One region of the Streptomyces sp. NPDC003327 genome, then DNA from elsewhere that is predicted to be linked to it. Evidence: riboswitches for the same ligand, from Rfam matches in the RefSeq annotation. Region 1 holds a riboswitch; the other holds the start of a gene.
What was found. A riboswitch is a leader RNA that binds a small molecule or an ion and turns the genes downstream of it on or off. The one in region 1 is predicted to bind cyclic di-AMP.
Positions count from the first base shown of each region.

Region 2: it holds a riboswitch for cyclic di-AMP, as region 1 does, so the genes downstream of both, ACWDVG_RS09065 (C40 family peptidase) here and ACWDVG_RS16135 (M23 family metallopeptidase) in region 1, are expected to answer to the same signal.

Region 1 is NZ_JBSFSA010000016.1:75,059-80,321, forward strand. Features, by position in the region: gene ACWDVG_RS16125 (M16 family metallopeptidase) at 63-1,409, shown strand; gene ACWDVG_RS16130 (M16 family metallopeptidase) at 1,406-2,803, shown strand; cyclic di-AMP (ydaO/yuaA leader) riboswitch at 3,016-3,179, shown strand; gene ACWDVG_RS16135 (M23 family metallopeptidase) at 3,189-3,962, shown strand; gene ACWDVG_RS16140 (GntR family transcriptional regulator) at 4,139-4,822, shown strand; gene ACWDVG_RS16145 (HPr family phosphocarrier protein) at 5,033-5,263, opposite strand, start outside.
Region 2 is NZ_JBSFSA010000007.1:114,465-119,727, forward strand. Features, by position in the region: gene ACWDVG_RS09045 (adenosylmethionine--8-amino-7-oxononanoate transaminase) at 1-133, opposite strand, end outside; gene bioB (biotin synthase BioB) at 142-1,368, opposite strand; gene ACWDVG_RS09055 (8-amino-7-oxononanoate synthase) at 1,512-2,690, shown strand; gene ACWDVG_RS09060 (ATP-binding protein) at 2,865-3,305, shown strand; gene ACWDVG_RS09065 (C40 family peptidase) at 3,369-3,845, opposite strand; cyclic di-AMP (ydaO/yuaA leader) riboswitch at 3,849-3,973, opposite strand; gene ACWDVG_RS09070 (hypothetical protein) at 4,381-4,686, opposite strand; gene ACWDVG_RS09075 (ATP-dependent Clp protease proteolytic subunit) at 4,694-5,263, opposite strand, start outside.

The DNA of each region.
Region 1 (5,263 bases):
AGGTGTCGGCGCGCTTGCATACAGTGGCAGGACTTTTCCACATCGCGATCGAAGGGACGTACATGCCCATGGGTCACACGGCCACGGCCGAGGCCGGCTCCGGCGGCCTGACAGCGACCGAGCACCGGCTGGCGAACGGCCTGCGCGTGGTGCTCTCCGAGGACCACCTGACCCCGGTCGCCGCGGTCTGCCTCTGGTACGACGTCGGCTCGCGCCACGAGGTGGCGGGCCGCACCGGCCTCGCCCACCTCTTCGAGCACCTGATGTTCCAGGGCTCGAAGCAGGTCCACGGCAACGGCCACTTCGAGCTCGTGCAGGGCGCGGGAGGCTCGCTCAACGGCACGACGAGCTTCGAGCGCACCAACTACTTCGAGACCATGCCCGCCCACCAGCTGGAGCTCGCGCTCTGGCTGGAGGCCGACCGCATGGGCTCCCTGCTCGCCGCCCTCGACGACGAGTCGATGGAGAACCAGCGGGACGTCGTCAAGAACGAGCGCCGCCAGCGGTACGACAACGTGCCGTACGGCACGGCGTTCGAGAAGCTGACCGCCCTCGCGTACCCGGAGGGCCACCCGTACCACCACACGCCGATCGGCTCCATGGCGGACCTGGACGCGGCGACGCTGGAGGACGCGCGGAACTTCTTCCGCACCTACTACGCGCCGAACAACGCGGTCCTGTCCGTCGTCGGCGACATCGACCCGCAGCAGACGCTCGCCTGGGTGGAGAAGTACTTCGGCTCCATCCCCGGCCACGACGGCAAGCCGGAGCCGCGCGACGGCTCGCTGCCCGAGACGATCGGCGAGCAGCTCCGCGAGGTCGTCGAGGAGGAGGTGCCGGCCCGCGCGCTGATGGCGGCCTACCGGCTGCCCCACGACGGCACCCGCGAGTGCGACGCCGCCGACCTCGCCCTGACGGTCCTGGGCGGCGGGGAGTCCTCCCGCCTGCACAACCGCCTGGTCCGCCGCGACCGCACGGCCGTCGCCGCCGGCTTCGGCCTGCTGCGGCTCGCGGGCGCGCCCTCGCTCGGCTGGCTGGACGTCAAGACCTCCGGCGGCGTCGAGGTGCCCCGCATCGAGGAGGCCGTCGACGAGGAGCTGGCCCGCTTCGCCGCCGAGGGGCCCACGCCGGAGGAGATGGAGCGCGCCCAGGCCCAGCTGGAGCGCGAGTGGCTCGACCGGCTCGGCACGGTCGCGGGCCGCGCCGACGAACTGTGCCGGTTCGCCGTGCTGTTCGGCGACCCGCAGCTCGCCCTCACCGCCGTCGACCGCGTCCTCGACGTCACCGCCGAGGAGGTGCGGGCCGTCGCCGCGGCCAGGCTCCGGCCCGACAACCGCGCGGTGCTGGTCTACGAGCCGGTGACCGCGGAGCAGAGCGACAGCGACGAGGAAGAGGGAGCGGACCAGTGACCGACGCTGCCGTGTCTTTGACCAGCATGGACTTCCACCCGCAGCCCCGGCCGGGCACCGCGAGGCCGTGGGCCTTCCCGGCTCCCGAGCGCGGCACCCTCGCCAACGGCCTGACGGTGCTCCGCAGCCACCGCCCCGGCCAGCAGGTCGTGGCCGTCGAGATCTTCCTCGACGCCCCCCTGGACGCCGAGCCCGACGGCCTCGACGGCGTCGCCACGATCATGGCCCGCGCGCTCTCCGAGGGCACCGACCAGCGCAGCGCCGAGGAGTTCGCGGCCGAGCTGGAGCGCTGCGGCGCCACCCTCGACGCGCACGCCGACCACCCGGGCGTACGGGTCTCCCTCGAGGTCCCCGTCTCCCGGCTGCCCAAGGCGCTCGGCCTGCTCTCCGAGGCCCTGATCGCGCCGGCGTTCCTTGAGACCGAGATCGAGCGCCTGGTGGGCAACCGCCTGGACGAGATCCCGCACGAGACGGCCAACCCGTCCCGCCGCGCCGCCAAGCAGCTCTCCAAGGAGCTCTTCCCGGCCGACTCCCGGATGTCCCGGCCGCGTCAGGGCACCGAGGAGACCGTCGCCGCGATCGACGCCGCCGCCGTCCGTGCCTTCTACGAGGCGTACGTCCGGCCCGCCACGGCCACGGCCGTGGTTGTCGGCGACCTGACCGGGGTCGACCTCGACAAGGTCCTCGCCGAGACCCTCGGCGCCTGGGCGGGGGAGCCGGCCGAGCCGCGCCGGATGCCGCCGATCACCGCCGACGACACCGGACGGGTCGTCATCGTGGACCGGCCCGGCGCCGTCCAGACCCAGTTGCTCATCGGCCGGATCGGTCCGGACCGCCACGACGGCGTCTGGCCGGCGCAGGTCCTCGGCACGTACTGCCTCGGCGGCACGCTCACCTCCCGCCTCGACCGGGTCCTGCGCGAGGAGAAGGGCTACACGTACGGCGTGCGGGCCTTCGGCCAGGTGCTCCGCTCGGACGGCGAGGGCAACGGCGCCTCGATGCTCGCCATCAGCGGCTCCGTCGACACCCCCAACACCGGACCGGCCCTCGAGGACCTGTGGAAGGTGCTGCGCACCCTGGCGGCCGAGGGGCTCACCGACGAGGAGCGCGAGACCGCCGTGCAGAACCTGGTGGGGGTCGCGCCCCTCAAGTACGAGACGGCCGCCTCCGTCGCCGGGACGCTCGCCGACCAGGTCGAGCAGCACCTCCCGGACGACTACCAGGCGCAGTTGTACGCGCGGCTGGCCGAGACCGGCACGGTCGAGGCCACGGCCGCCGTCGTCCGGGCCTTCCCGGTCGACCGGCTCGTCACCGTCCTGGTGGGCGACGCCGCGCGGATCGAGGAGCCGGTGCGCGCCCTCGGCATCGGTGAAGTGACCGTCGTGACGGGCTGATTGACGCCCACCGCCCGGCTGGCGCCGGGCGCGAGAGGACCCCGATCCCTGCAAAGGTCGGGGTCCTTCGCATTGTCCGGATTGGCGGTAAGTGTGATCGTCTGCCCTGTGGCATGTCTTACAAAAGAGCGCGTCTGTTTGGTGATCGACAGTTGATCGGCCTAGCGTCGTGGGCGCTGTCCGTCCGTTGCACCCGCCGCATCCGCGGCATCGGACAGCGATCGCCGAGTCCCCGTCAGGCGCGAGCCCGGGGAGCCGGGGACCCACTCAGTCCCTGGGGTGAATCGGGCGCCTTCGCCTCGTGCGGAGGGGCTCGTAGGAGACCTTCCTGCTCCGAACCCGTCAGCTAACCCGGTAGGCGAGAGGGAAGGAAAGGATCAGCCTCTTGGCGTTCACCCGTGCCACCGGGAAGCATCGTGCTCCGAGCCGGATGGCGCGCCGCGGCGCGGGCATCGCCGGCGCGGCGACGCTCGCCACCACCGGCGTCATCGGCACCCTCGCCTCCCCGGCGCTGGCCGCCGACACGGACAACCACGGTTCCGTCGAGGACACCGGCCTCACCCGTGTGATCACCGAGGAATCCCTCGCGGACCGGGTCAGCGCCCAGGTCGACGCGCAGGAGAAGGAAGCCTTCGAGGCCGACGCCAAGGCGAAGGCGGAGGCCGAGGCGAAGCGCAAGGCCGAGGCCCGCGCCCAGGAGATCCGCGAGGCCCGCGAGCGTGCCGCCCGCGAGGCGGAGCGCCGCCGTCTGGCCTCCTTCCAGCTCCCGATCGCCGGCTCGTACGTCTCCACCGGCTACAAGACCGGCGGCTCCCTCTGGTCCTCCGGCAGCCACTCCGGCGTCGACTTCCACGCCTCCTACGGCAGCCGGGTCGTCTCCGTCGGCTCCGGCACCGTCGTCGAGGCCGGCTGGGGCGGCGCGTACGGCAACAACATCGTCATCCGGATGCACGACGGCACGTACACCCAGTACGGTCACCTCGCCTCCATCGACGTCCACGTCGGCCAGACCGTCGAGCCCGGCCAGCAGATAGGCGTCTCCGGCTCCACCGGCAACTCCACCGGGCCGCACCTCCACTTCGAGGCCCGCACGAGCCCCGACTACGGCTCGGACATCAACCCCGTCGCGTACCTGCGCGCCCGAGGCGTCAACGTCTGACGTCCGCCGCCGCCACATCCGTCGCGAAAGCCCCGGCTCGTACCGAGCCGGGGCTTTTCGTGTGGCCAGAAGATATACCTGCCCGGCGGCCGGGCATCGGAAATTCCGGTGTGCTGCAATAGAGTCGCGGCAGCAGGCGTCGAATTCGGTGCGCGGATCACAGGCGGAGGTCGGACATGCGCATTCCCGCGCATTCGGTATGCACGGCGATTCGGGACGACATCGTCTCCGGCGTCTTCGAGCGCGGCAGCCGGCTGACGGAGGAGCAGCTCGCCCGGCGGTACGGCGTCTCCCGCGTCCCGGTCCGTGAGGCCCTGCGCACCCTGGAGTCCGAGGGGTTCGTGGTGACCCGCCGTCACGCGGGCGCGCACGTCGCGGAACCCACCGAGCAGGAGGCGGCCGATCTGCTCGACGTCCGTGCGCTGCTGGAGCCGCTGGGCGCGGCGCGGGCGGCGCAGCGGCGCACCGACGCTCACCTCAAGGTGCTGCGCGGCCTGGTCAGGCTGGGGCAGGAGCGGGCCCGACGCGGCCAGGGCGAGGATCTGCGCTCCCTGGGCGGCTGGTTCCACGAGACGCTGGCGCAGGCGTCGGGGAGCCCGGCCCTGACGGCGCCGCTCACCCAGCTGCGGCACAAGATCGCCTGGATGTACGTGGTGGAGCAGCCCGCCCAGCCCGTGGAGGCCTGGGCCGAGCACGGCGCCATCGTGGACGCGGTCGCCCGCGGGGACGCCGAGCGGGCGCGGGCGATGACCGCGCTCCACGTGGAGCGTTCCCTCCCGCTGCATCGCCTCAAAAAGCCCGAGCGCGGCCGCGTGAGGGTTTCGCAACATGTCGTCAACACGGCGAGCGCCCGGAATTAACACGCGCACCGTATACAAAGAATGTGAAGGGAACGGGCTCTGTTCGTGCTGCCCGGGAATTCCCGCTGCCCGGACAAGAGCGCCGATAATCGGCTCGTGCCGGTGGCTCCGGAAAGCGGTGCCGAATAGCGGTGCCGGAAAAACGGTGTGGCCGGTACCGCCGGATTTCCGGCGGTACCGGCCACGATGGCTCTCGGGGGACGACCCGGGTCAGACGGTCTCGGGGAGCTCGTCGAGGCCCTCGGCCACCAGCTTCGCGAGACGGTCCAGGGCGATCTCGGCGCCCTCGGCCTCCGAGGCCAGCACGATCTCCTCGCCGCCCTGCGCGCCGAGGCCGAGCACCGCCAGCATGGACGCGGCGTTCACCGGGGTGCCGTCGGCCTTGGCGATCGTCACCGGAACGCCGGATGCCGTGGCGGCACGGACGAAGATGGAGGCGGG
Region 2 (5,263 bases), on a different contig from region 1:
CGACCGGTTCGGCGAGCCGCAGCCGTACGCCCGACGCGGACGCGACGACCAGCGGGTCCGTGCGGCCCGGCATGGGGCCGTACGGATGCCAGACGTGCGCCCGGTCGAGGGCGATCAGTTCGTCGTTGCGCATGGCCGCCGCTACGCGTTCGGGGCGAGGTCCGTGCCGGCGCCCCGGCGGCGCACGGCCACCAGGTCGGTCCGGGCCTGGCCCGCCGCGGCGGGCGCCTCCGGCGCCGCGTGACCGCCGCAGGGACCGCAGCCGCCGCCCTCCTCCGCGTGCGCACCGCAGCCGGCCGCGGCGGCCTGCGAACCGCAGCCCCCGGCGCTCGCCGCACCGGCACCGGCCGCGGCGAGGGCGTCCGCGCGGTGGGCCGGCAGGGTCGTCGTGCCCGCGCCCTCCACCTCGAAGCCCGCGTCGGCGATCATGTCGAGGTCGGCCTTGCCCGCCTGGCCCTCACTGGTCAGGTAGTCGCCGAGGAAGATCGAGTTCGCGATGTGCAGGGCCAGCGGCTGCATCGAGCGCAGGTGCACCTCGCGGCCGCCCGCGATCCGGACCTCGACGTCCGGGCAGACGAACCGGACCATCGCCAGGATGCGCAGGCAGCGCTGCGGGGTGAGGTTCCACTCCTCGGCGAGCGGCGTGCCCTCGAAGGGGATCAGGAAGTTGACCGGCACCGAGTCCGAGTCCAGCTCGCGCAGCGCGTACACCACGTCGACCAGGTCCTCGTCGGTCTCGCCCATGCCCGCGATGAGGCCCGAGCAGGCCGACAGACCGGCGGCGTGCGCCTTCCGCACGGTGTCCACCCGGTCCGCGTAGGTGTGGGTGGTGGTGATCTCCCCGTACGTCCCCTCGGACGTGTTCAGGTTGTGGTTGTACGCGTCGGCGCCGGCGTCCCGCAGCCGCTCCGCCTGGCCGTCCGAGAGCAGACCGAGGCAGGCACAGACCTCGACGCCCTCGTTCTGCTCCTTGATCGCCTCGATCGTCCTGCCGACGCGCTCGACGTCCCGGTCCGTCGGGCCGCGGCCGCTGGCCACCAGGCAGACCCGCTTGGCGCCGCCCGCGACGCCCGCGGCGGCGGCCTGCGAGGCCTCGTCCGGCTTCAGCCAGGTGTACTTCAGGATCTCGGCCTTGGAGCCGAGCCGCTGGGAACAGTACGAGCAGTCCTCCGGGCAGAGCCCGGACTTCAGGTTGACGAGGTAGTTGAGCTTCACCCGGCGGCCGAACCACTGACGGCGCACCTTGCCGGCCGCGGCCACCACATCGAGCAGTTCGTCGTCGGAGGTCGCCAGCACGGCGAGCGCTTCTTCACGGGTCGGCAGCTCGCGCCGCAGCCCCTTCTCCACCAGCGTGTTCAGCAGGTCCATAAGCGCTGATCCTCGCCTACGGCACACCCCCGGGCCAAGGAGGATCCGAACAAACGACGCCGAAGGAGGTGTGTGCATGACCACACCCCGGTGCCCGCGACCTCCGGCTAGTGTCTGTGCGCTGCCTACAAAAGGAACGCCGCATGCCACAGGCCGAGGAGACGCGGGCCGCCGACCCGCGCCGCACCGCGTTCGACTGGACCGAGGGGGAGGCGCGGCGCCGGGCCGAGGCCGGACTCGTCCGTACGCTGCGGCCCCGGGCGGCCGAGTCGGAGCTGCTCGACCTGGCGGGCAACGACTACCTGGGCCTCACCCGGCACCCGGAGGTCACCGGCGCGGCGGCCGAGGCGGCACGGCGCTGGGGCGCCGGCTCCACCGGCTCCCGTCTCGTCACGGGCACGACCCGGCTGCACGCGGAGCTCGAACGCGAACTGGCCGCCTTCTGCGGCTTCGAGGCGGCGCTCGTCTTCTCGTCCGGCTACACCGCGAACCTGGCGGCGCTCACCGCGCTCGGCGGGCGGGACGCCCTCGTCGTCTCCGACGCGGCCAACCACGCCTCCATCGTGGACGGTTGCCGGCTGGCCCGCGCCGAGAGCGCGGTCGTCCCGCACGCCGACCCCGAGGCCGTACGCAAGACTCTGGAAGCGCACCCCGGGCGCCGGGCGCTCGTCGTCAGCGACTCCGTCTTCTCCGTCGACGGCGACCGGGCGCCGCTCGGCGCGCTCGCGGAGGCCTGCCGGCAGCACGGCGCCGGGCTCGTCGTGGACGACGCCCACGGCTTCGGCGTCCTCGGCGACGGCGGCCGGGGCGCCCTGCACGAGGCAGGACTCGCCGGCGACGAGGACGTCGTGGCCACCCTCACCCTCTCCAAGTCGCTGGGCAGCCAGGGCGGCGCCGTCCTCGGCCCGGCCCGGGTGATCGAGCACCTGGTGAACGCGGCCCGCACCTTCATCTTCGACACCGGGCTCGCCCCGGCCGCCACGGGGGCCGCCCTCGCGAGCCTGCGGCTGATAGCGGCCGAACCGGGGCGTGCCGCGCGGGTCCGTACGGTCGCGACGACCCTGCACCGGCTGCTCACGGACGCCGGGCTCACCGCGGCCCGGCCGGACGCGGCCGTCGTCTCGGTGCACGCGCCGTCCCCGGAGGCCGCGCTGCGCTGGGCGGCGGACTGCCGCGAACAGGGCCTGGCCGTCGGCTGCTTCCGGCCGCCGTCCGTGCCCGACGGCATCTCGCGGCTGCGGCTGACCGCCCGCGCCGACCTGACCGACGCGCAGATCGAGAGCGCGGTCGCCACGATCCTGCGGACGGCGCCGCTCCGGTGACGACCCGCGCCGGATCCCCAAAGGGGCCTTGACTGCGCAGAGTTCACCGCTTCGGGCGACAGATATGTACATATCTCGGTAGAACGCCCCTCGGGGCCGTGTGATCGATGGCACTCTGGCGCGAAGCGCGATCCGGGGCGCCTTCGGCCCCGGCGGGAAAGGGACAGCGGCGCCATGGCGGACCACCAGGAAGCAACCCTCACGCTGCCGAGCGACCCGGCCTCGGTCTCCCGGGCCCGGCGGCACGTCGCGGAGGTCCTCACGGGGTGGGGACTCGACGACGCGACGGAGACCGCCGACGCGATCCGGCTGATCGTCTCCGAGCTGGCCACCAACGCCGTCCAGCACACGTTCGGCCAGTCGCCCACCTTCACGGTGGAGGTGCGGCTCGACCGGGAGGAGGTCCTGCGGATCGGGGTCACCGACAGCCATCCGCGCTGGCCCCGCCGCCTCCCGGCGGCGGTCCAGCAGGACAACGGCCGGGGCATGGCCATCATCCGCGTCCTGACGGCCGAGGCGGGCGGCCGTCTCTCCGTCACGCCGACCGAGGAGGGCGGCAAGACGGTCGCGATCACCCTCCCGTGGACGGCCGCCGCCCCGGTCGTCACCTGCTGAACCGGCCGGGGCCCCGGCCGGTCCACGGCTCACGTCGGCCGGGCTCCTCCCCCCGGCCCGACGTCACCGGACGCGGCCGTAGTAGACCTTGGACGTCCAGATCCGGTCGAGCTTCACCCAGGAGCCCGCCTTGGGCGAGTGCCAGATCTTGTTGCTGCCGGCGTAGATCCCCACGTGGTAGACCCTTCCACCCGAGTGGAAGAAGACCAGGTCCCCCTGCTGTCGGCTCGACGCGGAGACGTGCCGGGTGGTGTTGTACTGCTGCTGCGCGGTGCGCGGCAGCGTCTTGCCCGCCTGCTTGTACGCGTAGAGCGCCAGGCCGGAGCAGTCGAACCGGGTGGGTCCCGCGGCTCCGTACCGGTAGGGCGATCCCTTCTTGGACGCGGCGACGCTCAGTGCCTTGTTGGCGTGTGCGGTGGCTGCCTGGGCCTCGGGTGCCGCACCGGGTGCGAGCAGGGTGCCGCCGACGGCGGCGAGGGTGAGAGCCGAGACGGCTCCGGCCCGGGTCAGCAGGGACGGGACATGCGTCTGCGCAGTCATGCGCAACCCTTCGTCAGCCGCCTGTGAAGGATGACCTGTCGGGTTCGGGCAGGCGAAGATGCCCGGCCGCGGATGCGGCTTCACCCCGAGGAACGGCCCCGTGTCGTACACCGCGGTGTACGACGCGGACGTCCCGTACTGCTCGGGTCCTCCACTCCTGCCGATCCAATCCTGTCGACCAGACGTCCGGGACAGCGGCAGGACTCGGCGTCCGCCCGGACCGCCCCGCCGCGGCTGGCGGGGGCTTGTCGTCGTGAGGGATCTTGACCCACGACATGGGCGAAAACCGAGCGGAAACGGCCATTTGTGAGGCTCCTCACGACTGATCCATACGGGTGGACAAGCGGGTTTCGTGATCTTCGGAGGTTTGGCCGATGAGCCCCGCACCAGCAGTGGAATGGCTCATTCCGCCAGATGCGTACACCTGTTGTGCAACTCACCCGAGCCATATGTCGACTCGTCGACTACGCCGAACGGGGGAGGGTTTCTGCGGTCCGCGTCGGCCGTCCGGGGCTCGACACGACACGCCGGAATGTCAACTCGCGCGCGACGGCGGCACGGTGACCCGGCCCGCCCGGCGCTCCCCGTCCAACACCCGTAGCGCATCGGCCAATGTGCCGGTGTGGACCTCGCTCTCGCCCCGCACATGCATGAGCGTCAGCGCCTCGCACAGTGCCTGCGACCGCCCCACCAGGGCTTGTGCCGCTCGCAGTGCCCCATAGGTATGCGTTGACCTGGATGGATTGATCCTCCCCAGGAGGTCGACGACTTCGAGGTACGCGTCGATGAACTCGCCCTCGGCGCGCGTCAGCGCGGGCAGTGGCGGCAGCTCCGGGAGCACGGCCGGCTCACCGCGCCGCGAGTCCGGCGGGCGGCCGCCGGTTCGCGACCACGGCGTCGACGAGCCCGTACGCGACCGCCCCCTGCGCGTCGAGGACGGTGAGGCGGTCGAGGTCCGCCTCGACCTGCTCGCGGGTCCTGCCGGTGTGCCCGGCGAGGAGTCCGGTCATCAGGGCGCGCAGCCGCAGCAGCTCGCGTGCCTGGAGGTCGAGGTCGTCGATCTGTCCCCGCGCCGGTTCGTCCAGGGCGGGCTGCCGCAGGGTGACCCGGGCACCGGGGAGCGTCATCCGCTTTCCCGGGGTGCCGGCGGCGAGCAGGACGGCCGCGGTCGAGCCGGCCTGGCCGAGGCAGACCGTCTCCACGTCGCAGTAGAGCGTGGTCATCGTGTCGTGGATCGCGGTCATGGCGGTGACCGAGCCGCCGGGGGAGTGGATGTAGAGCGAGATGTCCTGCCCCGGGGCCGCGTGGTCGAGGTACAGGAGGTGGGCGATGACGTCGTTGGCGGCGGTCTCGTCGATCGGCGTGCCGAGGAAGACGATCCGCGCGTCGAGCAGTTTGGAGTGGGGGTCGAGGGTCCG